3 regions of the Streptosporangium sp. NPDC020072 genome follow, and region 3 is predicted to be linked to each of the others. Evidence: predicted binding sites of a transcription regulator. Region 3 holds the regulator's gene; each other region holds the start of a gene.
The links. The regulator LexA, encoded in region 3, represses DNA repair genes until DNA is damaged. The targets are predictions, from matches to a motif close to TCGAACANNTGTTCGA.
Positions count from the first base shown of each region.

Region 1: the regulator LexA is predicted to act here: its motif matches at 4,801-4,816, upstream of recA (recombinase RecA).
Region 2: the regulator LexA is predicted to act here: its motif matches at 4,771-4,786, upstream of ruvC (crossover junction endodeoxyribonuclease RuvC).

Region 1 covers NZ_JBEYAB010000003.1:456,493-465,949, reverse strand. The annotation lists gene ABZ470_RS08580 (TrpB-like pyridoxal phosphate-dependent enzyme) at 1-1,096, shown strand, start outside; gene ABZ470_RS08575 (amidohydrolase family protein) at 1,098-2,084, shown strand; gene ABZ470_RS08570 (MaoC/PaaZ C-terminal domain-containing protein) at 2,068-2,499, shown strand; gene ABZ470_RS08565 (PLP-dependent aminotransferase family protein) at 2,505-3,980, opposite strand; gene ABZ470_RS08560 (hypothetical protein) at 4,060-4,311, shown strand; gene ABZ470_RS08555 (hypothetical protein) at 4,354-4,632, opposite strand; gene recA (recombinase RecA) at 4,925-6,019, shown strand; gene recX (recombination regulator RecX) at 6,032-6,772, shown strand; gene rny (ribonuclease Y) at 7,210-8,829, shown strand; gene ABZ470_RS08535 (prolyl oligopeptidase family serine peptidase) at 8,870-9,457, opposite strand, start outside.
Region 2 covers NZ_JBEYAB010000005.1:48,071-57,527, forward strand. The annotation lists gene secD (protein translocase subunit SecD) at 1-1,702, opposite strand, end outside; gene yajC (preprotein translocase subunit YajC) at 1,834-2,202, opposite strand; gene ruvB (Holliday junction branch migration DNA helicase RuvB) at 2,429-3,475, opposite strand; gene ruvA (Holliday junction branch migration protein RuvA) at 3,537-4,157, opposite strand; gene ruvC (crossover junction endodeoxyribonuclease RuvC) at 4,154-4,738, opposite strand; gene ABZ470_RS12675 (GNAT family N-acetyltransferase) at 4,842-5,999, opposite strand; gene ABZ470_RS12680 (YebC/PmpR family DNA-binding transcriptional regulator) at 6,068-6,820, opposite strand; gene pdxT (pyridoxal 5'-phosphate synthase glutaminase subunit PdxT) at 6,824-7,414, opposite strand; gene ABZ470_RS12690 (MFS transporter) at 7,485-8,705, opposite strand; gene ABZ470_RS12695 (MarR family transcriptional regulator) at 8,748-9,164, opposite strand; gene ABZ470_RS12700 (alkaline phosphatase D family protein) at 9,248-9,457, opposite strand, start outside.
Region 3 covers NZ_JBEYAB010000022.1:34,464-43,920, reverse strand. The annotation lists gene ABZ470_RS38410 (helix-turn-helix domain-containing protein) at 1-28, opposite strand, end outside; gene ABZ470_RS38405 (rhodanese-like domain-containing protein) at 132-602, shown strand; gene ABZ470_RS38400 (VOC family protein) at 608-1,000, opposite strand; gene ABZ470_RS38395 (MerR family transcriptional regulator) at 1,110-2,027, opposite strand; gene ABZ470_RS38390 (vitamin B12-dependent ribonucleotide reductase) at 2,162-5,002, opposite strand; gene nrdR (transcriptional regulator NrdR) at 5,087-5,548, opposite strand; gene ABZ470_RS38380 (hypothetical protein) at 6,032-6,382, opposite strand; gene lexA (transcriptional repressor LexA) at 6,582-7,292, shown strand; gene leuS (leucine--tRNA ligase) at 7,369-9,457, opposite strand, start outside.

The DNA.
Region 1 (9,457 bases), on a different contig from region 3:
GCTGGACACCCCGGCGAAGATCTACTTCAAGTACGAGGGCGTCTCGCCCGCGGGATCGCACAAGCCCAACACCGCGATCCCGCAGGTCTACTACAACGCCAACGAGGGCGTGCGGCGGCTGACGACGGAGACCGGCGCGGGACAGTGGGGCTCGGCGCTGTCCTTCGCGGGCAGCCTGTTCGGCGTCGCCGTCACGGTCTACATGGTGCGCGCCTCCTACGAGCAGAAGCCCTACCGCCGCTCGCTCATGCACACCTGGGGCGCCGAGGTGTTCCCCTCCCCGACCAGCCGCACCCAGGCGGGCCGCGACATCCTCGCCAAGGACCCCGACTCGCCCGGCAGCCTGGGCATCGCCATCAGCGAGGCCGTCGAGGACGCCCTGGCCCACGACGACACGAAGTTCGCGCTCGGCTCGGCCATGAACCACGTGGTGCTGCACCAGACCGTCATCGGTCTTGAGGCCAAGCGCCAGCTGGAGATGGCGGGCGACTACCCCGACGTCGTGGTCGGGTGCGTCGGCGGGGGCTCCAACTTCTCCGGGCTGGTCTTCCCCTTCATGGCCGACCGGCTCTCCGGGGAACGGCCGGGGACCAGGTTCATCGCGGCCGAGCCGACCGCCTGCCCGACGCTCACCCGGGGCGCCTACACCTACGACTACCCCGACTCGGCCGGGCTCGGGCCGCTGCTGCCCATGCGCACCGTCGGCCACGACTTCATGCCCGCGCCCATCCACGCGGGCGGCCTGCGCTTCCACGGGGACGCCCCGACCCTGTGCGCGCTGCACGAGCAGGGCTACATCGAGGCCCGCGCCTACGAGCAGAACGAGGTGTTCGCCGAGGCCGTGCGGTTCGCCAGGAGCGAAGGGTTCATCATGGCGCCCGAGTCGTCGCACGCGCTGCGCGGCGCCGTGCAGGAGGCGCTCGCGGCCAAGGAGGAGGGGAGCGAGCGCACGATCCTGTTCGGTCTGTCCGGGCACGGCCACTTCGACCTGGGCGCCTTCGACGCCTACCTGGCGGGCCAGCTTGAGGACTACGCGATCCCCCAGGCCCAGCTGGACGAGGCGCTGAGCCGGCTGCCGAAGATCGCGACGACCTGAGATGGGCGGCGGCTGGATCGACGTGCACCACCACAGCTACCACCCGCCGCTGATCGCCGAGCTGCGCCGGAGAGGGGTGACGCACATGGCACCGGGCGTCCCCCTCCCCGAGTGGACGGTCGAGGACTCCCTCAGGGTGATGGACGCCAACGACGTCCGGGCGGCGATCCTGTCGATCCTGCTGCCGGACGCCGCGCTCGGCCAGGGCGCCGCCTCCCTGGTACGGCAGGCGAACGAGTGGTCGGCCGAGCTGGTGCGCGACTTCCCCGGCAGGTTCGGCGCCCTGGCCGTCCTGCCCATGCCCGACGTCGAGACGACCCTGGCGGAGATCGAGTACGCGCTCGACGTGCTCGGCCTCGACGGGGTCGTCATGAGCGCGAGCCAGGCCGACGGCCGTTACCTGGGCGATCCGGCGTTCGCCCCGGTCTTCGACGAACTCGACCGGCGCGGGGCCGTGGTCTTCGTCCACCCGAACCCGGCCTACCGGTGCGACTGCGCCGGCGGGCCCGGGTTCGCCGCCAAGGTCCCGCCGCCGCTGGTCGACTTCGTCATGGACACCACGCGGGCGGTCGCCGACCTGCTCTTCGGCGGCACCCTCGGCCGCTGCCGCGACATCCGGTTCGTCCTGGCCCACGCGGGCGGCACGGTGCCGTTCCTGGCCTGGCGGCTGGAACTGGCGGCGACCTGGGTACTGCCGGGGGCGGGCGGGCTGGACGTGGCGGGAGAACTGCGGCGGCTGTACTACGAGACGGCCCAGGCGGCCTCGCCCGCGACACTGGCCTGCCTGGCCGAGGTGACCGGCAGGGAGAACGTCCTGTTCGGCACGGACTTCCCGTTCATGCGGGACGCGGTCGTCTCCGGGACCCTGCGTCACCTGGCGGACGCCGGGGACATCCCCTTCCTGGACAACGCCCTGGCCCTGTTCCCCCGCCTGGCGGACAGGCTCGCGGCGGGAAGGGAAGGGGCCGCCGATGCCGCGCGCCTTTGAGGACTTCCACGTCGGGGACGTCTTCGAGCTGGGCAGCCAGAAGATCACCCACGAGGAGATCGTACGGTTCGCCCAGGCGTACGATCCGCAGCCCCGTCACCTCGACCACGAGGACCTCATCGCCAGCGGCTGGCACGTGACGGCGACGTTCATGAGGCTCTACACGGAGGGGGTACTGCTGCACGCCGAGGCGGAGGTCTCCCCGGGCGTGGACGAGCTGCGCTGGCTGCGGCCGGTCAGACCGGGGGACGTCCTGACCGGCCGGGTGACGGTCGTCGGGCTCGCGGCCTCCCTGTCCAGGCCCGACTGCGGGATCCTCCAGCAGCGCGGGGAGTTCCTCGACGACCGGGAACGGCCCGTCATGCGGATCATGATCTACGGCCTGATGCGCAGACGCCAGGCCGCGAACCCCTAGCCGTCTCAGACCACGACCTGTACGGCGGGCGCGGGCCCGTGCCTGGCGATCTCCGACCAGGCACGGGCGAGCCGGTGGACGAGTTCGTCGAGGATCTCGGGGGAGAAGGTGAAGGGCAGCCTGATGTGGTTGGTGTGCCCGCCGTCCGGGTCCATCACGGCTCCGGGCACCACGTCGACGCCGTGCCGTACGGCGACCTGGGCGAAGGCCATGGCGTCGACACCGGGCAGCTCGACCCACAGGGCGCCGCCGCCGTCGGGGCGACGCCAGCGCCAGCTCGGCAGCCGGTCCCGCAGCAGGGCGTCGATGTGGTCGAGCTGCAGGCCGAGCTCCTTGGCCCGTTCGGCGAGGATCCGGTCGAGGCGGGGCATCAGCCTGGCCGCGAGGGCCTGGTCGATCACCGGGCTGCCGATGTCGGCGAGGACCTTGCGCCGGGAGAGCCGCTGCACGATCTCGGCGGGCCCGCGGACCCACCCGATGCGCAGGCCGCCCCAGACGGCCTTGGCGAGCGAGCCGAGCGAGAGCATCTCCGTGCCGGGCGGCGCGTAGGCCGCGAGCGGCGCGGGTACGGCCCCCGGTTCCGCGTGGTAGGTCATGTAGGCGTTGTCCTCAAGGACGGGCACTTCGTGCTCGGCGGCCAGTTCCGCGATCCTGCGCCTGCGCGCCGCCGACATGAGCACCCCGGTCGGGTTGTGGTAGGTCGGCATGAGATAGAGGAGCGAGGGTTTGCGCTCCCGCAACATGGCGCCGAGCGTGTGGATCTCAGGCCCCTCCTCGTCGAGCGGTACGGTCACCAGGCGCGCCCCGGCGGAGCGGAACACGTCCAGGCAACCGGGCCAGTTGGGCGACTCGACCAGCACCGTCGCCCCCTGGCTGACGTACAGCTCGGTCACCAGGACCAGGCCCTGGTGCGCGCCCGTCGTCACCACGATCTCGTCGTGCGCGGTCGGCAGGCCGTTCCTCGTCAGGTAACCCGCGATCGCCTCACGCAGCTCAGGAAGCCCGGAGGGATGGTAGCCGGGCCCGGAAAGCAGGTCGTCCAGGTCGTCGCGGACCAGCTCGCGCAGCGCGACGGCCAGCTCGGGCGCAGCCCCGCCCGCCGCGACCGCGACGGAGATCAGCTCGCCGGGGCCGTCGATCAGCCGCTGGAAGATGGTCATCGCGGTGCCACCGGGCACCCGCCCGTCGGCGGTCGGCCTGCGCACCTTGACGTCCGAGGCGATCCTGGTGCCGCTTCCCTGCCGGCTCGACAGCAGGCCCGCGCCCCGCAGCTCCTGGTAGGCCGCGACCACGGTCGCCCTGCTCACCTGGAGCGCGTCGGCCAGCCCGCGCTCGGAGGGCAGCCGGTCGTCGGGGAGGAGCAGGCCGTCCTCGACGGCCTGCGCCAGCGCGTCCGCGAGCTTGCGATAGAGAGGGCCTCGGCCCGACGCCCAGTCACCGAGAAGCGCGACGATGTCACGCTCGGTGGAAATACGGTCCATTTTTCCCTCTACTGGATCTGGCCACTTGTGCCAAGGGTGCCAAGAATGGACGCAGTGGGCAATGGAAGTGGACTGGAAAATGACCAATTTTCTCTTTTTCCTGGCCGCGGCCGTGTTCCTGGCCGTGGTTGTGCCGCGTTTCGGCGCGGACACCCGTGACGGCCGGGACTGGAAACCCGCCGATCCCTATCCGCCGGAGCGCGCGGTCGTCACCGCCGTAACCGGCAGGCAGACCGGGCGGGCGCGGGCCGGACGACGTACGCCACGGCGGAGGGCGACGGAGGTAAGGGCGTCCGGCCCGCGCGGGACGGTCGGCGTGCGTCACCCGTAGGTTCTCCGGCCCCCCGGGCGGCGGCGTTTCGCCGTGCGCGGATCAGGGGCCGGGGTCGGGGGCGCTCAGCAGCCGGTCGAGGGACTCCGCGGTCCCGCGGGGGTCCCCTGCCTTCTCCCGGCCGTCGGGGGACCACAGGAAGAGCCATCCGTCTCCGGCCGGGGTGGCGAAGACGATCGTCTGTCTCAGGCTCTCCGGATGCCACACCCACAGCACCGGGTCGTCCCCGCCGACCATGCGGCTGGCCAGCCCCTGCCGCGACAGCTCGGCGGACAGAGACCCAAGGTAGGTCAGGCGTTGCTGGCTGAACGTGCTGGTCACGTCGGCACCTCAGAGTCGGCTGCCCCCAGGATCGCCCCAGGTCAGCCCCCTGACAACAGGCATGGGGGAATTCTCGGAAATATCGCCTTCCGGATGGGGTGGGTCGTCCCGCACGCCCCGGAACATGCGCTGTCGTCCGGCCTCGCTCGAACAGTCGTCCGGCCTCGCTCGAACAGTCGTTCGGCTATATTGGACGCGCTGACGCTCCTCGGCGTGCTCTCCGGAAAATGTCGGTGGCACCCCGTAGCTTTCTGGCAACCGATCCAACCCGCGACCCTCCAGGGGGGCTCCCATGGCAGCTAACGACCGCGAGAAGGCGCTTGAGACCGCCCTCGCCCAGATCGAGCGGCAGTTCGGCAAGGGCTCCGTCATGCGACTCGGTGACGAGGCACGTGCGCCCATCGAGGTGATCCCGACCAGTTCCATCGCGCTCGACGTCGCCCTCGGCATCGGCGGTTTCCCGAGGGGCCGCATCATCGAGGTCTACGGTCCCGAGTCCTCCGGTAAGACCACGGTCGCCCTGCACGCCGTGGCCAACGCCCAGCGGGCCGGCGGCATCGCGGCCTTCATCGACGCCGAGCACGCCCTCGACCCCGAGTACGCCAAGAAGCTCGGTGTCGACACCGACGCGCTGCTGGTCTCCCAGCCCGACACCGGTGAGCAGGCGCTCGAGATCGCCGACATGCTGATCCGTTCCGGCGCCATCGACCTGCTGGTCATCGACTCGGTCGCGGCCCTGGTGCCGAAGGCCGAGATCGAGGGCGAGATGGGCGACAGCCACGTCGGCCTCCAGGCCCGCCTGATGTCCCAGGCGCTGCGCAAGGTCGCGGGCGCGCTCAACAACACCGGCACCACCGCGATCTTCATCAACCAGCTCCGCGAGAAGATCGGCGTCATGTTCGGCTCGCCCGAGACCACGACCGGTGGAAAGGCGCTGAAGTTCTACGCCTCGGTCCGTCTCGACATCCGCCGCATCGAGACGCTGAAGGACGGCACCGAGGCGGTCGGCAACCGCACCCGGGTGAAGGTCGTCAAGAACAAGATGGCTCCGCCCTTCCGCGTGGCCGACTTCGACATCCTCTACGGCGTCGGCATCTCCCGCGAGGGCGGCCTGATCGACATGGGTGTCGAGCACGGCTTCGTCCGCAAGTCCGGCGCTTGGTACACCTACGAGGGCGACCAGCTCGGCCAGGGTAAGGAGAACGCCCGTAACTTCCTGAAGAACCACCCCGACATCGCCAACGAGATCGAGAAGAAGATCAAGGAGAAGCTCGGCATCGGCCCCCGCCTGGACAGCCCGGCCACCCCGCCGCCCGCCGCTCCGGCCCCCGCCGCCTCCTCCGGCCGTGGCTCCAAGGCCTCGACCCCCAAGCCGGGCGACGCCTGATCCGGCTGACCGATGACGACGGGACCTGATTCCGGTCCGGCGGGTGAGGCCGGGCCGCGAGACTGGGGTGCCTGGCCCGACTCGGAGGACACCCGGCGGGACCGGCGCGGCCGGGGCTCCTCCCGGGGCACGCGTGCCCAGGGGAGGCGCGCCAGGCGCGCGGGGGAGGGGGACGGTCTCCTGCCCGACGGTCCGGCCGAGGGGTCGGTGGCGGCCCGGGGGCCCGACGCCGATCCGCAGGCGGTGGCGCGGGCGATCTGCCTGCGGCTGCTGACCATGGCGCCGCGCACTCGGGCCCAGCTCGCCGAGGCGCTCCAGCGGCGCGAGGTGCCGCAGGAGGCCGCCGAGGCGGTGCTGGAGCGTTTCTCCGAGGTCGGTCTCATCGACGACGAGGCGTTCGCCGAGGCGTGGGTGAGCTCCCGTCACACGGGGCGGGGGCTGGCCAGGAAGGCGCTCGCCTCGGAGCTGCGCCACCGAGGGGTCGACGAGGACATCGTCAAGGACGCGGTCGAACGGCTCGACCCCGAGCGGGAGGCCGAGACGGCACGCGCCCTGGTCACGCGCAGACTGTCCTCGACCCGTGGTCTGGATCCCGCGGTCAGGACCCGCAGGCTGGCGGGCATGCTCGCCAGAAAGGGCTACGGCCCCGGGCTGGCCTTCCGGGTGATCCGTGAGGCTTTGGAGAGCGAGGAGGCGGACAATTTCCCCTCCTCACCCTCTTCCATGGACGAACACGACTATTCAGAGGATTGACCCGGGAGCCGGTGGCCCCAGGCGCCCCTCCCCATTCCGTACGGCCGCCGCCCCGGTCCTGACGGGTGTCGTCGCCGTCGGCGAAACCTGAGCGGCCGGCGAGCCGGTGCGTCCTGCGGCCGTGCCGTACGGGGGAAAGGGGGGTCGCTTCACGTTCGAGTGTTTCCCGGTGCGCCTTTGCTTGCCCGTTACCTCTTTGACGCTTAACCTCGACGGCAGTGAGGAGTTACTCCGCGCAGCGCGGATTGTCATAACGGTAAATTGCGGACGAACAAGCTTCATGGATGCGGGCAGGCGACAGAGCCGGTGGGATGGGCTGATGCGGCGTCGCTCCCGGATCAACATATGTCCTGGTGATACCACCATGTGGACTTTCCGTGCCGTGCGTGTGACGCCTCGTGTCTTGCTATTGGCAACGCGAGGAGGGCGGGGCGCGCATGAATTCGGTTGTGGTCGTCACTTTGACGGTCGCGGTCGCGGTTCTCGCCGTGGCGATGATAGCCGCGCTGATCGTGTTGCTACGCCGTACCGGCGGAGCACTGGGACGGCCGAGCGGTCCCTCACCCGAGCAGCTTGAGGAGATCCAGACCGAGCTTGAGGTGGCCAGGCAGGAGGCCGCCGAGATTCGCGCCAAGGCGGAGAACGACGCCGGAGACCTTCTACGCAGGTCGGAGGCCGCCGTGGAGGCCGCCGCCGGGCTGCGCAAGGAGGCGGAGGCCGAGAGCAGGCTCCTGAAGCAGGAGCTCAAGGAGTTCCGCTCCGACCTCGAACGCAGGGAGAAGCGGCTCGCCGAACGGGAGCAGCGGCTCGACGAGGAGGCCAGGCGCCAGGCCGAGCGGGCTCGCAAGCTGGCCGAGACGGAGACCGAGCTCGCCGACCGCCGCGAGGACCTCGACCGGGCCGCCCAGGAACGCAGGGCCGTCCTGGAGCGGGTGGCCGGGCTCACCGGCGAGCAGGCCAAGACCGAACTGGTCAAAGAGATCGAGAACCAGGCCAAACGTGAGGCCGCCCTGATCGTCAGAGAGATCGAGGGCCAGGCCCGCAAAGAGGGGGAGAAGCGCGCCACCAAGATCGTGACACTGGCGGTCCAGCGGGTGGCCACCGAGCAGACCGCCGAGTCCGTCGTCAGCGTCCTGCACCTGCCCGGCGACGAGATGAAGGGCCGCATCATCGGTCGTGAGGGCCGCAACATCCGTGCCTTCGAGTCGACCACCGGGGTCAATCTGATCATCGACGACACCCCCGAGGCGGTCCTGCTGTCGTGCTTCGACCCGGTCCGCAGAGAGACCGCCAGGCTGACGCTGGAGAAGCTCGTCCTCGACGGGCGCATCCATCCGCAGCGCATCGAGGAGGCCCACGAGCGCAGCAGGGCCGAGGTCCAGGACCTGTGCGTGCGCGCCGGTGAGGACGCGCTGGTCGAGCTCGGCATCACCGAGATGCACCCCGAACTCGTCACCCTCCTCGGCCAGCTCCGCTACCGCACCTCCTACGGGCAGAACGTGCTCGGCCACCTGGTCGAGTCCGCCCACATCGCCGGGATCATGGCGGCCGAACTCCGGCTCGACCCTCTGCTGCTCAAGCGCTGCACACTCCTGCACGACATCGGCAAGGCGCTCACCCACGAGGTGGAGGGCAGCCACGCGCTCATCGGCGCCGAGATCGCCAGACGGTACGGCGAGCACGAGGACGTGGTCCACGCGATCGAGGCCCACCACAACGAGGTCGAGGTCAGGACCGTCGAGGCCGTGCTCACCCAGGCCGCGGACGCGATCAGCGGTGGCAGGCCGGGGGCCAGGCGGGAGTCCCTCGAAGCGTACGTCAAGCGCCTTGAGCGGCTGGAGGAGATCGCCACCTCCTACGACGGCGTCGAGAAGGTCTTCGCCATGCAGGCGGGCCGAGAGATCAGGGTCATGGTCAAACCCGACGCGATCGACGACATCCAGGCCCAGGTGATCGCCCGGGACGTGGCAAAACAGGTCGAGGAGGAGCTGACCTACCCCGGTCAGATCCGCATCACCGTGGTCCGGGAGTCCCGCGCCACGGAGTTCGCCCGATAGGGGTCGTCCAGGCGCGGGGTCACCCGGCGTGCCGGAGCCGTCAGGAGTGGAAGATCTGCTGGTAGAAGGCCAGCTCGGTGGCCAGGGCCGTGCTTCGGGTCTCGGCGCGGCGGAAGCCGTGCGACTCTCCCTCGAAGGTGAGGTAGGTGCACGGGATACCGCGCTCGGCCAGGGCGTCGGCGAAGGCCTGAGACTGCTCCGGAGGCACCACCGGGTCGGACAATCCCTGCAGAAGGAGCATCGGGCAGGTCACCTTGGAGACCATGCCCAGCGGTTCGCGGGGGCCGTACAGCGCGGGGTCCGCACCGATCAGCCAGTCGATGTAGCGGGACTCGAAGTCGTGGGTGGTGGTCACGAACGAGGCGAGCGCGCTCACCCCGTAGTAGGAGACGCCGCCCGCGAACGCGTCGGAGGCGCAGCAGGCGGCCATGACCGTCCAGCCGCCCGCGCTGCCGCCCCTGATCGCGATCCGCCGTGAGTCGGCGAGCCCCTCGGCGGACAGCCACTCGGCCGCGGAGACCGCGTCCTCGACGTCGACGATCCCCCACTGCTCGTGCAGCAGGTCGCGGTAGGCGCGGCCGTACCCGGTGGAGCCGCCGTAGTTGAGGTCGAGCACGCCGATGCCCCT
Region 2 (9,457 bases), on a different contig from region 3:
GACCGGAAAGCTTGTGTCCCTTGGCGAAGAACTTCAGCCTGGCCAGCAGCGTGACGAACGGCTTGGTGAACAGGAAGACCACGACGATGTCGATGAGCGTGGTCAGGCCCATCGCGAAGGCGAACCCGGCCACACCGCCGACGGCCAGGAAGTACAGCACGACGGCGGCGATGAACATGACCGCGTCGGCGATCAGGATCGTCCGGCGGGCGCGGGTCCAGGCGACCTCGACGGCCGTGCGCAGCGACCGGCGGCCCTCCTTCATCTCATCTCGTATTCGTTCGAAGTAGACGATGAAGGAGTCGGCGGTGATACCGATCGAGACGATGAGGCCGATGATGTGCGGCAGCGACAGGCGGAAGCCCGCGAAGGCACCGAGGATCACGACCGCCTGGTAGGTGAGGATCGAGGCGGCCAGCAGGCTCAGCACCGAGACGACGCCAAGGCCGCGGTAGTACAGCATGGAGTAGACGACCACCAGGGCCAGGCCGATGCCACCGGCGATCATGCCACCGCGCAGCTGGTCGGCGCCCAGGGTCGAGGAGACCTCGTCGATCGCGCTCTTCTCGAACTTCAGCGGCAGCGCGCCGAACTTCAGCTGGCCTGCCAGCTCGTTGGCCGTCACCTGGGTGAAGTTGCCGGAGATCTGCGCCCGGCCGCCGGTGATGGGCTCCTGGATGACCGGCGCGGAGATGATCACACCGTCCAGGACCATGGCGACCTGGTTGCGCGGCGGCTGGGAGTTGAACGCGGTGGTGGTCACCTTGGACCACTGGTCGGGGCCCTGCCCCTTGAAGGAGAGCTGGACGAGCCACTCACCGGTGGTCTGGTCGACGCCCGCGTTGGCGCTGGCGATCGCGCTTCCGGTGACGGCCGCCTTGTCGAGGACGTACTTGGCGCTGCCGTCCTGGCTGCAGCCGGCGTACTGCTTGTTGGGGTCGTCCTGGGCGCCCTGGCCCTTGTTCTTGGAGCAGTCGAGGGCCTCGAACTGCTTGAGCACCGCCGGGTCGATGCCGGTGGTGTCCACGTCGGCCAGCGGGTTGTCCGCGGGCGAGGAGGGCTGGGGCGAGGGGGAGCCGCTCTGGCCGGGCTTGGCCGAGGGGGAGGCCTCCGCCTTGTCGCCCTTCTTGCCGGTGTCCTGCTTGCTCTCCTGCTTGCCGGTGGCGGTCGGGGTCGCCTCCGGGCTGGGGTTGAGGAGCGCCGCCGACAGGGCGCGGCCCGCGGGCGAGGCGCTCGGGTTCGCGGCGGCCGTCGCGGTCGGCTCCGGCGTCTTCGTGCCCTGCTCGGCCGCGGGGGAGGCGGACGGGGCGGGGGACTTGTCGCCCTTCTTGCCGGGAGCCGTCGAGGAGGGGGAGGATGACGGCGTCGGCGCCTGGGTGGGCATCTGCCCCGGCGGCTGGGGTGCCCCTGCCGCGACCGCCATCACCTGACGGAAACGCAGTTCCGCGGTGGTGCCGACCAGCTTGACGACTTCCTCCTGGCCAACTCCGGGGACGGAGATGACGATGTTGTCACCGGATTTGGCGACCTCGGCGTCGGAGATACCGCTGCCGTTCACCCTGTTTCGGATGATGCCGACGGCGAGATCCAGGCTTTCCTCTGTGGGAGCCGTGCCGTTCGGGGTGACGGGCCGCAGTGTCACTGTCGTGCCACCGGCGAGGTCGAGGCCATATTCGGGGGTGTAAGCCCTGTTCAGGAGCATCACCCCACCCATGGCGAGAATAATCGCCAGTAGCAGTAGGAGCACGCGCCCCGGTCTGCTCTGGCCGCTGGTCGGTCGGGCCACTGGTCGTCAGTTCTTTCGGCTATAGGGAATGTTGGCGAGCCTACTTATCACTTCTTGGTCGTCGAGTCCTGGTCGTCACCGGGCGACTGCGCGGTTTCCACCACATTGTCATCCACGGTGTCGGTGTTCTCGGCGTCGCCCTGCGTGTCGTCGACCGGGCCCACCACACGCCCGATCGCGGCCTTGACCCAGCGGGTCTCGACGCCGGGGGCGATCTCCAGGATCACATCTTCGGCGTCGATCGCTACCACCGTCGCGAAAAGCCCGGTAGTGGTCATGATGCGGGTCCCCGGGGTGAGGGAGTTCTGCATCTGCGCCTGCTCCTGCTGCCGCTTACGCTGCGGCCTGATCAGCAGGAAGTAGAACACCACGACCATCAGCGCGATCATGATAAGGCTGGAGTAATTGCCGCCCATTGGGCCGCTCCTTCGGTTAAGGATGACCGGCCGGAGCCGGACGTCATGTGAGGCCACGCCGCGCTCAGCACGTCAGCCTACACAGCCAGCCAAGCCACGGAGTTTAGGCGAGCTGTTAGGAGCGCGGCAACGAGGTCACGTTCTGGCGCGCGGGGAAGTTCCCATTTTGATACGGTTGTCACCTTTTTGTGATCAACCCCGTGCGTTTTCTCACCGTAACTCAACGTCAGGACGCCGCGGGGTCATCCCCAAGATCATGCAGGTCAGGCCCCTGGCCGGGCATCGGCACCGCGCCGAAGGCTCCGGGAGGGGGCGTCAACCCCAGGTGGACCCAGGCCGCCGCGGTCGCGACGCGTCCGCGAGGGGTGCGGGCCAGCAGGCCCTGCCGTACCAGGAACGGCTCCGCGACCACCTCGACGGTCTCCGGTTCCTCCCCCACCGCGACCGCCAGTGTTGACAGACCGACGGGACCGCCACCGAACTTGCCGAGCAGGGCGCCCAGGACGGCGCGGTCGAGACGGTCGAGTCCCTCGGCGTCCACCTCGTAGAGGTTCAGCGCCGCGGCGGCGACGTCCCTGCTGATCACCCCGTCCGCCCGGACCTCGGCGAAGTCGCGCACCCGGCGCAGCAGCCGGTTGGCGATGCGGGGCGTGCCCCGGGAGCGCCCGGCGATCTCGTGTGCCGCGTCGCCCGGGAGACGCAGGCCGAGCAGCCGTGCCGAACGGTGCAACACCTGTTCGAGCTCGGCGGCCTCGTAGAAGTCCATGTGCGCGACGAAGCCGAACCTGTCACGCAGCGGTGCGGGCAGCAGGCCCGCCCTGGTGGTCGCCCCGACCAGGGTGAAGGGCGCCACCTCCAGCGGGATGGCGGTCGCGCCCGGCCCCTTGCCGACCACGATGTCGACGCGGAAGTCCTCCATCGCGAGGTAGAGCATCTCCTCGGCGGGACGGGCCATCCGGTGGATCTCGTCGATGAAGAGGACCTCTCCCTCGGAGAGGGTGGACAGGATCGCCGCGAGGTCACCCGCCCGTTCGAGGGCGGGCCCGGAGGTGAGCCTGAGCGGTGCGGAGAGCTCGGCCGCGATGATCATCGAGAGGGTCGTCTTGCCCAGACCGGGCGCGCCGCTCATCAGCACGTGGTCGGGGGGACGGTTGCGCCGCAACGCGCTGTGCAGCACCAGGGAGAGCTGCTCGCGCACCCGCGCCTGGCCGATGAACTCCTCAAGACGTTTGGGGCGCAGCGCGGCCTCGATCAGGCGCTCGTCACCCTCCATCTCGGGTGAGACCAGATCCCGTTCCGCGCTCACGTCGTCTCCGCCTTTCCTGTGCCCTGTCTCACCGGACGCTCAGCACGCGAAGCGCGGCCTTGAGCAGCACGGCGACCTGGGGAACCCTGCCCTGCGCGATCTCGGCGTCGGCCTGGACGGCCACCGTGGCGACCGCCTCGTCGGCGTCCCTGACCGAGTAGCCGAGACCGACCAGGCCCGAGTGCACCTGGTCGCGCCAGGGCGGGACTGCGGCGGTGCCGTCGAGCGCGGCGTTGACCGCCTCCTCCGGCGTGCCGAGCTTGTCCTTGAGGTCGACGATGATCCGCTGAGCACCTTTGGGGCCGACTCCGGGCACCCTGGTCAGCGCCTTGACGTCGGCGCTCGCCACCGCGATCCGCAGGGCGTTCGGCGTGTGCACGGCGAGCATGGCGAGGGCGACCTTGGGGCCGACCCCGTTGGCCGTCTGCAGCAGCTCGAAGACCAGACGCTCGTCGTCGGTGCCGAAGCCGAACAGTGTCAGGGAGTCCTCCCTGACCACGAGCGAGGTGGCCAGTCTGGCCTCCTCCCCCACCCGCAGCGCCGCCAGTGTGCCGGGTGTGCAGTGGACGAGCACGCCGATCCCGCCGACCTCGACCACCGCCCCCTCCGGCGCGATCGCGGCCACCCGTCCCCGCACCGAGGCGATCACTTCGTGCTTCCCTTCGAATATCCGGCCCTGCCCCCGCCGCGGAAGTAGGCGGCGGCGCTCGTGCCGGGAGCGGCGGCCTTCGCGACCGCCTCCGCGAGCCTGTTGCGCGCCCCGCCCCGCCACACGTGACAGATCGCGAGGGCGAGGGCGTCGGCGGCGTCGGCGGGCTTGGGCATCTCGTCCAGGCGCAGGAGCCTGGTCACCATCGTGCCGACCTGTCGTTTGTCGGCGGTGCCGCTGCCGGTGATCGCGGCCTTGACCTCGGAGGGCGTGTGCAACGCCACCGGCAGCCCCCGGCGGGAGGCGCACAGGATCGCCACCGCGGAGGCCTGCGCGGTGCCCATCACCGTCCTGAGGTTGTGCTGGGCGAAGACCCGCTCCACGGCGACCGCGTCCGGCTTGATCTCGTCGAGCCAGCTCTCGATGCCCGCCTCGATCGCCACGAGCCTCGCGCCGGTCTCGTCTTCCGCGGGGGTGCGCACGACCCCGACCTTGACCAGGGTCAGCGGCGCCCCCGGCCGTCCCTCGACCGCGCCGAGCCCGCACCGGGTCAGCCCGGGATCGACCCCCATCACCCGCAGTTCGGGCAACCGCACCGGCACGCCTCCACTCGCCGAACACCTGTTCGGTGCCAGACTCTACCGCCTGCGCGCACACGACGCACGGTTCCCGGGCAGGCACCCCTCAGAAGTGGTCCAGCATGTACGGCCTGGCGTGGAAGGCACCGTCCAGGGCGGCGTCGCCGTCCGCGGAACCGGTCAGTCCGCCGGTCCTGCGCAGGGTCGCGGCCGGAACCCCGCAGAACAGGGCGGAGAACGCCCCGGCCGTGAAGACGGGCAGAGCCGAGGGGAGGGTGCCCGCGGGCTCGGCCGTCGCCCGCCCTCCGGAGACGGACAGGTGCCAGGGCCCGGAGTTCTCCGGCCGCTGGGGGTCCTCGACCTGGATCACGGTGTCGAGGGTGACGCCGGGCGGGAAACCCCGCTCACGGATCGCCGCGGCCAGGTCGACGACGCGGAACATCCAGCGGGTCTGGCCCACCTCGTCCGTCGGGCGGTTCCCGATCAGCCAGAAGACGGGGTCGTCGGGGGCCACGACCGCGTGGACGGATCTGGCGATCGAGGCCGAGGAACCGACCAGGGACCACAGCGTCCGCGCGGTCGCCTCCGAGCCCGCGACCAGGACGGGAACCTCCAGGTCCTGGTCACGCCAGCGGTAGACGACGAGGCCGTCGTGCGCGAGATAGACGAAGTCGTCCCCCGTCGCCAGGCGCGCCCGCCAGACGTCGGCGTCCCAGCAGACGGGGCCGCAGGCGCGGGTGGCCAGGTGGACTCCCCGCAGGACCGAGACGACCCGCTCTGCGTCCTCCGGCCCGGCCCTGCGGACCTGGACCTGCTCGGTCCGCCTGATGGTCCGCAGCGCCTCGGCGGGCAGCACGGCGCGGTGCATGGCTCCGGCGTGCTCCCAGCCCAGCGATCGGTAGATGTGGGTGGTGGCCGGGTAGAGGGCGGAGACCGGGTGACCGAGGCCGGCGCAGCGCTCAAGGGTGGCCAGCATGATGGTCCGGCCTGCTCCCCCGCCCCTGTCCTCCGGGGCGACGGTCACCGAGGCGACGCCGCCGAGGGAGATCGGCCTGCCGTGCCAGTACTGGGTGAAGTCGTTGATCCGGCTCGTCGCGACCAGGCGGGCGCCGTCGAAGAGACCGAGATATCTCCCCGCTTCGAGTGCGGGGGTCACCATCCCGACCCACTGCCGCTGGACCGCCTCCGACACCGGTCCGAAGGCCCGCCTGCGATTGTCCGTCACCGCGTCGAGATCGTCCGCGGTCAGTTCACGTAGCTTCACAGCCACCCAACCTAGGCGGCGCGGTCCGGGCGGGGCGAATCGGTCGTCCCGCCCGGCACGACGGCCGTTCAGGCGTCGAGCTTCTCCAGGACGTCGTCGGAGACGTCGAAGTTGGCCCAGACGTTCTGGACGTCGTCGCTGTCCTCAAGGGCGTCGATCAGCCTGAAGACCTTGCGGGCGCCGTCCTCGTCGAGCGGGACGTTCATCGTCGGCACGAAGCTGGACTCGGCGGAGTCGTAGTCGATGCCGGACTCCTGCAGGGCCTTGCGGACCGGGACGAGGTCGGTGGCCTCGGAGACGACCTCGAACTGGTCGCCGAGGTCGTTGACCTCCTCGGCGCCGGCGTCGAGGACCGCGGTCAGCACGTCGTCCTCGCTCAGCGAGCCCTTGGGCACCAGCACGACGCCCTTGCGGTTGAACATGTAGGACACCGAACCCGGGTCGGCCAGCGAGCCGCCGTTGCGGGTCAGGGCGACGCGGACCTCGGAGGCGGCGCGGTTGCGGTTGTCGGTGAGGCACTCGATCAGCACCGCGACCCCACCGGGGGCGTAGCCCTCGTACATGATGGTCTGCCAGTCGGCGCCGCCCGCCTCAAGGCCGCCGCCACGCTTGCGCGCGCGCTCGATGTTGTCGATCGGGACCGAGCTCTTGCGCGCCTTGGTGATGGCGTCGTACAGCGTCGGGTTGCCGTCCGGGTCGGGGCCGCCGGTTCGGGCCGCGACCTCGATGTTCTTGATGAGCTTGGCGAACAGCTTGCCCCGCTTGGAGTCAAGCGCGGCCTTCTTGTGCTTCGTCGTCGCCCATTTGGAGTGGCCGGACATCGGCTAGAGCTCCCTCACCATGTCAACAAAATATGAATGCACACCGACATCCCCGGTAAGTTCCGGGTGGAAGGACGTGGCGAGCAGCGGTCCTTGGCGGACCGCGACGATCCTATCCCCAGCTTCGGCCCGAGCCAGCACTTCGACATCGGAACCGACAGATTCCACCCACGGGGCGCGAATGAAGATCGCCCGTATCGAGCCCCGGCCCGCGAAGTCGAGGTCCGCCTCGAAGGAGTCGACCTGCCGGCCGAAGGCGTTGCGGCGGACCACCATGTCGATGCCGCCGATGGTCTGCTGGCCCTCGATGCCGCCCTCGATCCGGTCGGCCAGCATGATCATGCCCGCGCACGAGCCGTAGGCGGGCATGCCGCCCTTGATCCTCATCCTGAGCGGTTCGAGGAGTTCGAAGGTCTCGGCGAGTTTCCACATCGTGGTCGACTCCCCGCCGGGGATGACCAGGCCGTCGACCGCCTCCAGTTCACCGGGGCGCCGTACGGCGACGGCCCTGGCACCCGCCGCCTCCAGTGCGCGCGTGTGCTCGCGCACGTCTCCCTGCAGGGCGAACACTCCGACGGTCGGGGCGATGCTCACAGTGGTCCTCTCCAAGGGCTCGGAACGCCCCTTCAGCGTATGGCCACTGTGCGCGTCGCCCCAAACCGGGTCAGGCCGGGGCAGAGGCATCCTGGAAGGTGTGGTCGACGTCGATCCGATCCAGGCTCCTCATGTGGTGGCGCCTGCCGTACAGGACGGCCATGCCCGCCAGGCAGCAGGCCGCGCCCAGGACGTACGGCACCGCGGGCCCGACCTCCTCGCCCAGCTTGGTGACGACGTAGGGCGCGAGCGCGCCGCCCATCCAGCGCACGAAGTTGTATCCGGCGGAGGCGACGGGCCTCGGCGCGTCGGAGACCTCCATGGCCGCCTCGGTGAACACGGTGTTGTTCAGGCCGATCGGCAGGCCGGACAGGATGACGAAGACGACGACGCCCGGGTGACTGCCCGCCTGCTGTGACAGGGCGATGCCCACCTGCAGCAGGGCGAGCGCCCCCAGCGAGAGGTGGAGCACGTTGACCGAGCCGATCCTGCGCTGCAGGGCGGGGGCGCCGAAGACCGAGGCCAGCGCGACGCAGACGCCCCACCCGAAGAAGACCGCGCCGATGCCGTACGGCGACATGCCGAGGATGAAGGGGGTGAAGGCCAGGACGGTGAAGAAGGCGAAGTTGTAGAAGAACGCGGTGAACGCCGTCGTCGACAGGCCGCCGTGGGCCAGGGCGCGCAGCGGGTCGGACAGGCGGGTGCGCGCGGCCGGTTCCGGCGTGGCCCTCAGCAGGGTCAGGACGAGGACGAACCCGACGGCCATGAGGGTCGCGGTGCCGAAGAAGGGGGCGCGCCAGTTCCAGTCGCCGAGGGCGGCGCCGACCAGTGGCCCCATGGAGATGCCCAGGCCCAGGGCCGCCTCGTACAGGACGATGGCCGCCTCCGCGCCTCCGCTGGCGGCGCCGACGATCACCGCGAGGGCGGTGGCGACGAACAGGGAGTTGCCCAGGCCCCACCCGGCGCGGAACCCGACGAGTTCGCCGACGCTGCCCGAGGTCCCGGACAGGGCGGCGAAGACGACCACCAGGGCCAGGCCGAGCAGCAGGGTGCGCTTGCCGCCGATCCTGCTGGAGACCCAGCCGGTGACGAGCATGGCCACCGCGGTGACCAGGAAGTAGCTGGTGAACAGCAGGGAGACCTGGCTCGGGCCCGCGTTCAGGCCCTTGGCGATGGAGGGCAGGATCGGATCGACCAGGCCGATGCCCATGAAGGCGACGACCGCGGCGAACGCGGTGGCCCAGACGGACATCGGCTGACGCAGGATTGCGCCGCCGCTCTGTGAGGACATGGAAGGCGCTCCTTGGGAGAAGGGGGACGGGTGGAGGGGCCGTCAGGGGCGGCCCAGTTTGGCCAGGGCGGGAAGCGCCGCGGCGACGGCCTCGCGTTCGGCCTGGGTGAGGGCGCCGAGCCGGTCGCTCAGGTAGGCGATCCTGGCGCGCCGTACGGCCACCAGTCGGGCGCGGCCCTCGTCGGTGAGCTCGACGGTGCGGACCCTGGCGTCGGCGGGGTCTGCGCCCCGCGCGACCAGTCCCGGCTCCTCAAGGCGGTTGATCTGCACGGTCATGGTCGGCAGCTGGACGCCGTGTTCCTCGGCCAGCTCGGTCATCCGGCGCGGGCCGTCCTGGAGTGAGCCGAGCACGGCGTACTGCTGGCTGGTGATCGGCTGCCCGGCCGCCGCGCGGCGCAGCAGCAGCACCAGGTGGCGCAGTTCCTTGGAGAGGTTCTCCGCGAGTTCATCCGTCGTCATAGTTAGTCAGTCTAACTTAGCCTGTCTAACTATTATTCCGGAAAAACGGGACGACGCCGGACATGCGTCGTCCCGTTGGGGGTTCAGGGGCGCCTGGTCTCCAGGTCGACGACCTTCTGGATGAGATCGGTCTCCGGTTCCGTGGGCATCCGGCTCGCCGCAGGCGCGGCCGGGCGCAGGTAGGTCTGCCGCACACCCGGCACCCGGTCCTCGACCACGAAGGTCGCCTTCACGTGAGCCTGCGCGCCGGCCTGCCGTACCTGCGGGAGCACCGTGAAGTCGGCGGTCAGCAG
Region 3 (9,457 bases):
CCCGCCACGCCGGGAAGAGAAGCGACATGGCGGGATATTAGCGATAAGCGGCGTTCACGCCACTGGCCGGAGGGGCGCCGTGCGCGAAACCATGTCTCACGCACGGCACCGTTCTCCGAGAAAGGCATGTGATGTCCGCCCCCTCATCCGCCGTCACCGCGGTCCCCGCCGCCGGGAGCACCACGGCGATCGCCCACTTCGCCGCCCGGCTCGCCTTCGAGACCGACGTCTCCGACGTGGCCGCCGACCTGGCGGCCGGAGTCCCGGACGTCGTCGTGGTCGACACACGTGGCGTCCAGGCCTGGCTTCAGGGCCACGTCGCGGGAGCCGTACACCTGCCGACCGGCGAGATCGCCGCCCGCGCGGCCGAGGTGGTCCCCACGGGGGCGACCGTGGTGACCTACTGCTGGGGACCGGGCTGCAACGGCGCCACCAGGGCGGCCCTGGAGTTCGCCAGGCTCGGTCACCCCGTCAAGGAGATGATCGGCGGCTTCGAGTACTGGGCCCGGGAGGGCCTGCCCGTCGAGACCTCGGAGGGGGTCTCCCGGCGTGCGCCCGACCCGCTGACCGCCCCTGCCCTCGGCGTCTCCTGCGCCTGCTGACGCCCTCAGCCGTTCGCGGCGAGCAGATCGACGCCGTTGCCGTCGGGGTCGTGGACGATGGCGTACCGCTGCCCCCAGAACGCGTCCCAGGGCTCCTTGTGGCCCTCGTAGCCCAGGGAGACGAGTTCGTCGTAGGCGGCGTCCACCTCGGCGGGGGTGTCGAACTCGAAGGCGAACGCCGTCCGGGAGCCTCCGGTGGGCGGCCGCCAGCCCGGGTCGAAACCGTGGAGCGTCTCGACCGTGTCCCAGACGAGCTTCAGCCCCCCGGGCAGTTCCGCCTCGACGTGCGGCTCCCCGTCCGCCTCCGGCGGCAGGTCCAGGCCCAGCCGGCGGTAGAACGCCAGCGACCTGGCCATGTCCTTGACGACGATTCCCACGAAACTCAGACGTGCCCGCATATCAATGTCTTTCCGGTTGAGGTGCCGTGCTCGGTGCGCGCGTCCCGGGGCCGCGCACGGCCCAACCTAACCGGAGGTCACATCCACGGTCTTGCAGGAATCAGACGACTCACGCCTCGGCGGACGCCCTGAGCGCGGCGGCCAGCCAGAGGAAGGCCGCCACGGCCGGAGGGAACGGCGGGCGCCCGTTGATGGCCCCCACCAGCTGCCAGTACCGCTCGACCCGCAGGTCGCTGAACAGCTCCACCTGCTCGGCCAGCCGTACCCGCTCCTGTGCCCGGGTCTCCGGCGCGACGATCAGGTCGAGTACGGCCCTCCCCTCGGCCGAGTCCGGCGCGACCCCCGCCGCCTGGGCCGGGACGGCGTGCTCCATGACGGCCTGGTGGTCCAGCGGGTCTGCGGGGCTGTCCGCGTTCTGGCCCGCCACCACCATCTCCCTGACCCGGCGCTGGAAGTCCTCGTCCTCGACGAGTTCCGCCAGCTCCATCCAGGCGTCCACCTGCTCCGGGCTCGGCTCGTCCGGCAGTTCGGTGTTCACCTGCCGCATGCCGTTCGCGATGCCCAGCGCCGGGCCCTCGCCGGGGTCGACCCCGGCGAGGACGCGGTCCACGAAGTCATCGATGATCTGCTGCCGCTCCCGCGCGGACAGCCTGGCCAGTCTGTGCATCAGTGACACCTCCTCGATCGTGCTGCCGCGCTTGGCGACCGTGCTCAGCACGGCGCGGCGCAGCCGCAGGGTACGGATCTCCGCCTCAAGCGCCGCGACATGCGTCTCGGCGACCTGGGCGACTGTCGTGGCCCGGCACAGGACCTCCTCGACCGCCTCAAGACCGAACCCGAGTTCGCGCAGGGTCCTGACGAGGTCGAGCCGGGCGACCGCCCGCGCGTCGTAGAGACGGTAGCCGCCCGCGGACCGCCCGGTCGGCGGCACCAGACCGCTGTCCGACCAGAAACGGATCGTCCGCACCGGCAGTCCCGTACGGCGGGCGAGCTGCCCGATCGTGAAAAGCTCCGTGCCTTCGCTCACGGCACCACTGTGCCGTCTCCACTCACTGGAGACTCAACTCCCTTTTCCCGCGATGCTCCCTTTCCCCGCGATCGGGAGAGACGACGGGGAGCCGGTGAGCCATGTGGCTCACCGGCTCCCCGGTTCAGGCCGTGTCAGCTGCAGCCGCTGGTCGAGCCGCAGCCCTCGCAGACGTAGCAGCTGCCCGCGGGACGCATCTTGGTGCCGCAGGTCATGCACAGCGGCGCGTCGGCGGTGCGGCCCTGGTGCGACTCCAGGGAGCCCGCGGCGCGCTCGGGGGCGGCCACCTCGACGGTCTGGGCGCGGGTCTCGGAGCGGGGCTGGGGCCGCTCGATGGGCGCGGAGGTGGCCAGCTCGGCGATGACCTCGTCCGCGGCGATCGGGGCCGGGTCCTCGCCCCGCTGCTGGGCGGCGCGCTCGGAGGCCGAGAAGATCCCCAGGGCGGCCCGCTCGTCGTAGGGCAGGTGGTCGAGCGCCAGGCGGCGGAAGATGTAGTCCATCACCGAGGCGGCCATCCGGATGTCCGGATCGTCGGTCATGCCCGCCGGGTCGAAGCGCATGTTGACGAACTTGCCCACGTAGGTCTCCAGCGGCACGCCGTACTGCAGGCCGATGGAGATGGCCACGGAGAAGGCGTCCATGACGCCCGCCAGGGTGGAACCCTGCTTGGACATCTTCAGGAAGACCTCGCCGAGACCGTCGTCGGGGTAGGACGAGGCGGTCATGTAACCCTTGGCGCCACCCACCGTGAAGCGGGTGGTGGTGCTGGGCCGCTGGTTCGGCATCCGGCGCCTGGTCGGACGGCTGACCTCGACGACCTGGACCTCGGGCTCGGCCGGCTCGGCCTTCTCCTCGGTCTTCTTGCCCGCCGCCGACAGCGGCTGGCCGACCTTGCAGTTGTCGCGGTAGACGGCCAGGGCCTTCAGGCCGAGCTTCCAGCCCTCCATGTAGACCTGCTCGATGTCCTCGACCGTCGCGGACTCGGGCAGGTTGACGGTCTTGGAGATGGCACCGGACAGGAACGGCTGGGCCGCCGCCATCATCCGCACGTGGCCCATCGGCGCGATGGCCCGCTCTCCCATGGCGCAGTCGAACACCTCGTAGTGCTCGGGCCGAAGACCGGGGGCGTCCACGACGTGGCCGTGCGCGGCGATGTACTCGACGATCGCCTCGACCTGCTCCTCCTGGTAGCCGAGCTGGCGCAGCGCCCGCGGGATCGTCTGGTTGACGATCTGCATGGAGCCGCCGCCCACGAGCTTCTTGAACTTGACCAGGGCGAGGTCGGGCTCGATGCCGGTGGTGTCGCAGTCCATCATCAGGCCGATGGTGCCGGTCGGCGCGAGCAGCGAGGCCTGGGCGTTGCGGTAGCCGTTCTTCTCGCCGAGCTTGAGGCAGTCGGCCCACTGGCGGGAGGCCTCGGTGTGGATGACCCGGTCCATCCCGCCCAGGGTGCGCAGGTCGTCGTTGGCCGCGGCGTGCTTGCGCATGACGCGCTTGTGCGCCTCGGCGTTGCGGGCGTAGCCCTCGTACGGCCCGACGACCGCGGCCAGCTCGGCGCTGCGGCGGTAGGAGGCGCCGGTCATCAGCGAGGTGATGGCCCCGGCGATGGCCCGGCCGCCCTCGGAGTCGTAGGCGTGGCCGGTTGCCATGAGCAGCGCGCCCAGGTTGGCGTAGCCGATGCCGAGCTGACGGTAGGCCCGGGTGGTCCGGTCGATCTTCTCGGTCGGGAAGTCGGCGAAGGTGATGGAGACGTCCATCGCGGTGATGATCAGCTCGGTGAGCTTCACGAAGGCCGCGACGTCGAAGGTGTCGTCGTCCCTGAGGAACTTCAGCAGGTTGATGCTGGCCAGGTTGCAGGAGGAGTTGTCCAGGTGGAGGTACTCGGAGCAGGGGTTGCTCGCCGTGATGCGGCCGGTCTCCGGGCTGGTGTGCCAGTCGTTGATCGTGTCGTCGTACTGGACGCCGGGGTCGGCGCACTCCCAGGCGGCCTGGGCCATCTTCCTGAACAGGGACTTGGCGTCGACCTTCTCGATCACCTCGCCGGTGAGGCGTGCGCGCAGCCCGAAGTCACCGCCGTTCTCGACGGCCCGCATGAACTCGTCGGAGACGCGCACGGAGTTGTTGGCGTTCTGGTACTGGACGGAGACGATGTCCTTGCCGCCCAGGTCCATGTCGAACCCGGCGTCGCGCAGCGCGCGGACCTTGTCCTCCTCGCGCGCCTTGGTCTCGATGAACTCCTCGATGTCGGGGTGGTCGACGTCCAGGACGACCATCTTGGCCGCGCGGCGGGTGGCGCCGCCGGACTTGATGGTGCCCGCCGAGGCGTCGGCGCCGCGCATGAAGGAGACGGGGCCGCTGGCCGTACCGCCGCTGGAGAGCAGTTCCTTGGAGGAACGGATCCGGGAGAGGTTCACCCCCGAGCCCGAACCACCCTTGAAGATCACACCCTCTTCCTTGTACCAGTCGAGGATGGACTCCATCTGGTCGTCGACGGCCAGGATGAAACAGGCGCTGACCTGCTGCGGGGAGGCGGTGCCGACGTTGAACCAGACCGGCGAGTTGAAGCTGAAGACCTGGTTGACCAGGGCGTGCTTGAGCTCGTGGTCGAAGATCTCGGCGTCCTCCTCGGTCGCGAAGTAGCCCTCCTCGACCGCGGTCCTGGTGTAGACGCCGACCACCCGGTCGACGAGCTGCTTCAGGCTCCACTCGCGCTGCGGGGTGCCGACGGCGCCCCGGAAGTACTTGGTGGTCACGATGTTGGCGGCGTTGACCGACCAGGAGTCGGGGAACTCGACGCCCCGCTGCTCGAAGTTGACCGAGCCGTCCCGCCAGTTGGTCATGACGACGTCACGGCGTTCCCAGGTCACCTGGTCGTACGGGTGCACCCCGGGCGTGGTGAAGATGCGCTTCATCTTCAGTCCCTTGCGTGGCCGCTTGCCCCCGCGCGCGACCGCGCCGTTGACCGTCTCCGTCATGACTTCCCCCTTCCGAGGCTCCATGGAGCCCCCAGTCGGACCAGTTCAACACGCCGCGTACTCCCCCGGCGCCCGGGGACTGACTCAGTCGCGCCGCGCGGAACGCTCGGCGCGCAGCTGTTCGATCTCGGCCTCGAAGTCGGCCAGGGTCTCGAAGCCCCGGTAGACGGAGGCGAAACGCAGGTACGCCACCTCGTCGAGCTCGCGGAGCGGGCCCAGGATCGCCAGCCCGACCTCGTGGGCCGCGATCTCCGCGGCCCCGGTCGCCCGGATGCTCTCCTCGACCCGCTGGCCGAGCTGGGCCAGCGAGTCCTCGCTCACCGGGCGCCCCTGACACGCACGCCGGACACCGGCGATCACCTTGTCCCTGAAGAACGGCTCGGTCACCCCGCTGCGTTTGCTCACCATGAGCAACACCGTCTCCTGCGTGGTGAACCTGCGCCCGCACTCCGGGCAGGTGCGCCTGCGCCGGATGGCGCTGCCGTCCTCGGTCGACCGGCTGTCGATGACCCGCGTGTCAGGATGACGACAGAACGGACAGTGCACGCGTGTCGCCTCCCTGACTTGCCCAGCGGCTCATCTTCCTCGCGTTGCTCCGCCGGCTCTGCGATCTCCGTGTGGAGACGCTCACGCACGCCCTCGAATGGTCGAGATGCGGTAATAGAAACACAATCTATGGTGGAGCGGAATGATGAAGCCACTAGATGTTGTGGTCCAACCGTAGGAGTGTCGGACCATGAACGCAAGTTAGGAAGGGCCTGCCGAGCGAAGTCGCCGATCAGCGCAGCTCAAGGGCGTCAGCCGGGCGTGTCGCCCTTCCGGTACGGCCCCGCGGGCGCCGTCCGGACATGCGGCACCCCTCCCCGGGGCGTGCGAACGGGCTGATCGCCGAGGTCCATTATCGGGTGAGCCCGGGGCGCGTCGTCACGCTCCGTCGTCGGCGCCCCCGCCTGCCCCTCCTCGGAGCGCCCAGGATCCCCACTGGCCACAGGGCCCGCAGAGGCCTGTCGAGGCGCCCCGGAAAGCCTTCTAGGAGGCGAGGGCCGCGTCCAGGAGGGCACCCGCCCAGAAGGCCGCCAGAACGAGGAGCACGAGCGCCAGGACCGCCACGACCCTCCCCCTGCGGGTCAGCCTGACCGGGGCGCGCCTCCGCCGGACGGTCGCGTGCGCCACCCTCCCCCCGGCGACGGCCCGCCTCCGCGCAACCGCCGGAACCGTACGGCCCGCACGCCCCGCGGCGGTCCCACGGGGACGCGCGACGGGCCGCCCGCCCCCCGCCGCCCCACGGCCCGCGTCCTTGGCGGCCGTCTCCCCGGTGCCCCTGACCAGCGTCAACGTGGGCCTGGTTGTCCTCGTGGCCGCCTTCACGGTGCCCCCCATCTCTTCGACCTGGCCGAACACATGTCGAAGAAAGATCGGCGAATCGAACACGATGTCGATCGAACTCCCGTACGATGTTGTACACCACGCCGCCACCGATTTCGAGGACCATTCGAACAAATGTTTGAGTATGATCTTCGGCGGAGGTACGGTCGCTGTGTGCGACGCAACCAATACAGACCGGGAGCGAGGAGATCATATGAGTGAGCGCGACGAGAGCGGCGCGGCCGTCAGTGACCTGGCGGTGCGCAGGCGTGACTCCCTCGGCCTCACCCCCAGGCAGCGCAAGATCCTTGAGGTGATCCGCGACTCGGTGCAGCAGCGCGGCTACCCGCCGTCGATGCGCGAGATCGGCGAGGCGGTGCAGCTGACCAGCACCTCCAGCGTGTCGCACCAGCTGACGGCCCTGCAGCGCAAGGGCTACCTGCGCCGTGACCCGCACCGCCCGCGTGCCCTGGAGGTGCGCCTGCCCGGCGAGCCGGTGCTGTGGGTCGACCCCGACGCCAACGCCGAGGAGACCTCGGTCAACCGCCCGACCGCGGCCTACGTGCCGCTCGTCGGCCGGATCGCCGCCGGCGGCCCGATCCTCGCCGAAGAGAGCGTGGAGGACGTCTTCGCCCTGCCCAAGCAGCTCGTCGGCGAGGGCACCCTCTTCCTGCTCCAGGTCACGGGCGACTCCATGATCGACGCCGCGATCGCCAACGGCGACTGGGTGGTCGTCCGCCAGCAACCCGTCGCCGACAACGGCGACGTGGTCGCCGCGATGATCGACGGCGAGGCCACGGTCAAGACCTTCAAGCGCAAGGACGGCCACGTCTGGCTGGTTCCGCACAACACGAACTACGACCCGATCCCCGGTGACGAGGCCACCGTCCTGGGCAAGGTCGTGGCGGTGCTGCGCAAGCTCTGAGGCGCCCCGGCGGCATCTCTCCCGGAACGCGAGGAGTGACCCTCAAACCGAGGGTCACTCCTTTCTGCGTTCACGGTCAGGGAACGATGTTGACCAGCTTGGGGGCCCTGACGATGACCTTGCGGGGCGCGCCGGACAGGAAGGCCTGCACCTTCTCCGACGCCAGCGCCAGTGCCTCCAGGTCAGCATCGGAGATCTCCGGGGAGACCTCCAGACGGTCACGGACCTTGCCCGCGACCTGTACGACGCAGGTGACGGTCTCCTGCACCAGCAGCGCCGCCTCCGCGACCGGCCACCCGGCGGTCGCGACGGAGGCGGGGTGCCCCAGCCGCTCCCAGCCCTCCTCCGCCGCGTACGGCGCGACCAGGGACAGCATGACCGCCAGGGTCTCCGCGGCCTCGCGCACCGCCGGGTCGGCGGCACCGGGGCCCGAGTCGATGGCCCTCCTGGCGGCGGTCGTCAGCTCCATCATCCTGGCGATCGCGACGTTGAAGCGGTACGAGTCGAGCAGCTTGGTGACCTCGTCCACGGTCCGGTGGACGACCTTGCGCAGCTCCAGGTCACCGGTGGAGAAGTCGGCGCCGGGCGCGGAGCCCGCACCGGCCTCGGCCATGACGCGGAAGGCCCTGGCCAGGAACTTCTGCGACGCGGCCGGGGAGACGTCGGCCCAGTCGATGTCGTCCTCGGGCGGGCCGGCGAACAGCACGGTCAGCCTGACCGCGTCGACGCCGTAGGTGTCGATCTGCTGGCCCAGGTCGACCCCGTTGCCCAGCGACTTCGACATCGCCTTGCCCTGGTTGATGACCTGCCCCTGGTTCAGCAGGCGCAGGAAGGGCTCGGTGAAGTCGAGCATGCCCATGTCGTGCAGGACCTTGGTGAAGAAACGCGAGTACAGCAGGTGCAGCACCGCGTGCTCGACACCGCCGACGTACTGGTCGATCGGCCCCCACCTGCGGACCTTCTCCACGTCGAAGGGACCGTCCAGGTAGGTCGGATCCACGTAACGCAGGTAGTACCACGAGGAGTCGACGAAGGTGTCCATCGTGTCGGTGTCACGCTTGGCGGCTCCGCCGCACTTGGGGCAGGAGACGTTGACCCAGTCCTCGGCCGAGGCCAGCGGGGAGACACCCTTGGGCGCCAGCGCCTCACCACGCATGTCGGGCAGGGTGACGGGCAGCTGGTCGTCGGGGACCGGGACCTCGCCGCAGTCCGCGCAGTGGATGATCGGGATCGGGCAGCCCCAGAAACGCTGGCGGGACAGCAGCCAGTCACGCAGGCGGAAGTTGACCGCCGCCCTGCCGGTCCCGCGCCCGGCCAGCACCTCGATGATCCTGTGGATGGCCTCGGCCTTGGACAGGCCGTCCAGCGGCCCCGAGTTGACCAGGGTGCCCTCACCCGCGGTGGCGATCCCGGTCTCCCCCGGGTCGGCCATGCCGGTGTGGACGACGACCCGCACCGGCAGGTCGAAGGCGCGGGCGAAGTCGAGGTCGCGCTGGTCGTGGGCGGGAACCGCCATGATGGCGCCGTGGCCGTAGTCGGACAGCACGTAGTCGGCCGCCCAGACCGGCATGCGCTCGCCGTTGACCGGGTTGATCGCGTAGCGGCCCAGGAAGACGCCGGTCTTCTCCTTCTCGGTGGACAGCCGGTCGATGTCGGACAGCTTGGCGACCTCGGCCCGGTAGGTCTCGAAGGCCTTCCGCTGCTCGTCGGAGACGATCTCCTCGGCCAGCGGGGCGTCCGGGGCGACGACGAAGAAGGTCGCGCCGTACAGCGTGTCGGGGCGGGTGGTGTAGACCGTGACCGGCTCGTCGCGACCCTCGATCACGAAGTTGACGTCCGCGCCCTCGGACCTGCCGATCCAGTTGCGCTGCATGGTCAGCACGCGCTCGGGCCAGCCGCCCTCCAGCTGGGCCATGTCGTCCAGCAGCCGGTCGGCGTAGTCAGTGATCTTGAAGTACCACTGGGTCAGCTCCCTGCGGACGACCTCGGCGCCACAGCGCTCGCACCTGCCTCCGACGACCTGCTCGTTGGCCAGCACGGTCTGGTCGTTGGGGCACCAGTTGACCAGGCCGCCCTTGCGGTAGGCCAGGCCGCGTTCGAAGAAGCGCAGGAACAGCCACTGCGTCCACCGGTAGTAGGTGGCGTCGCTGGTGTGCAGGCGGCGG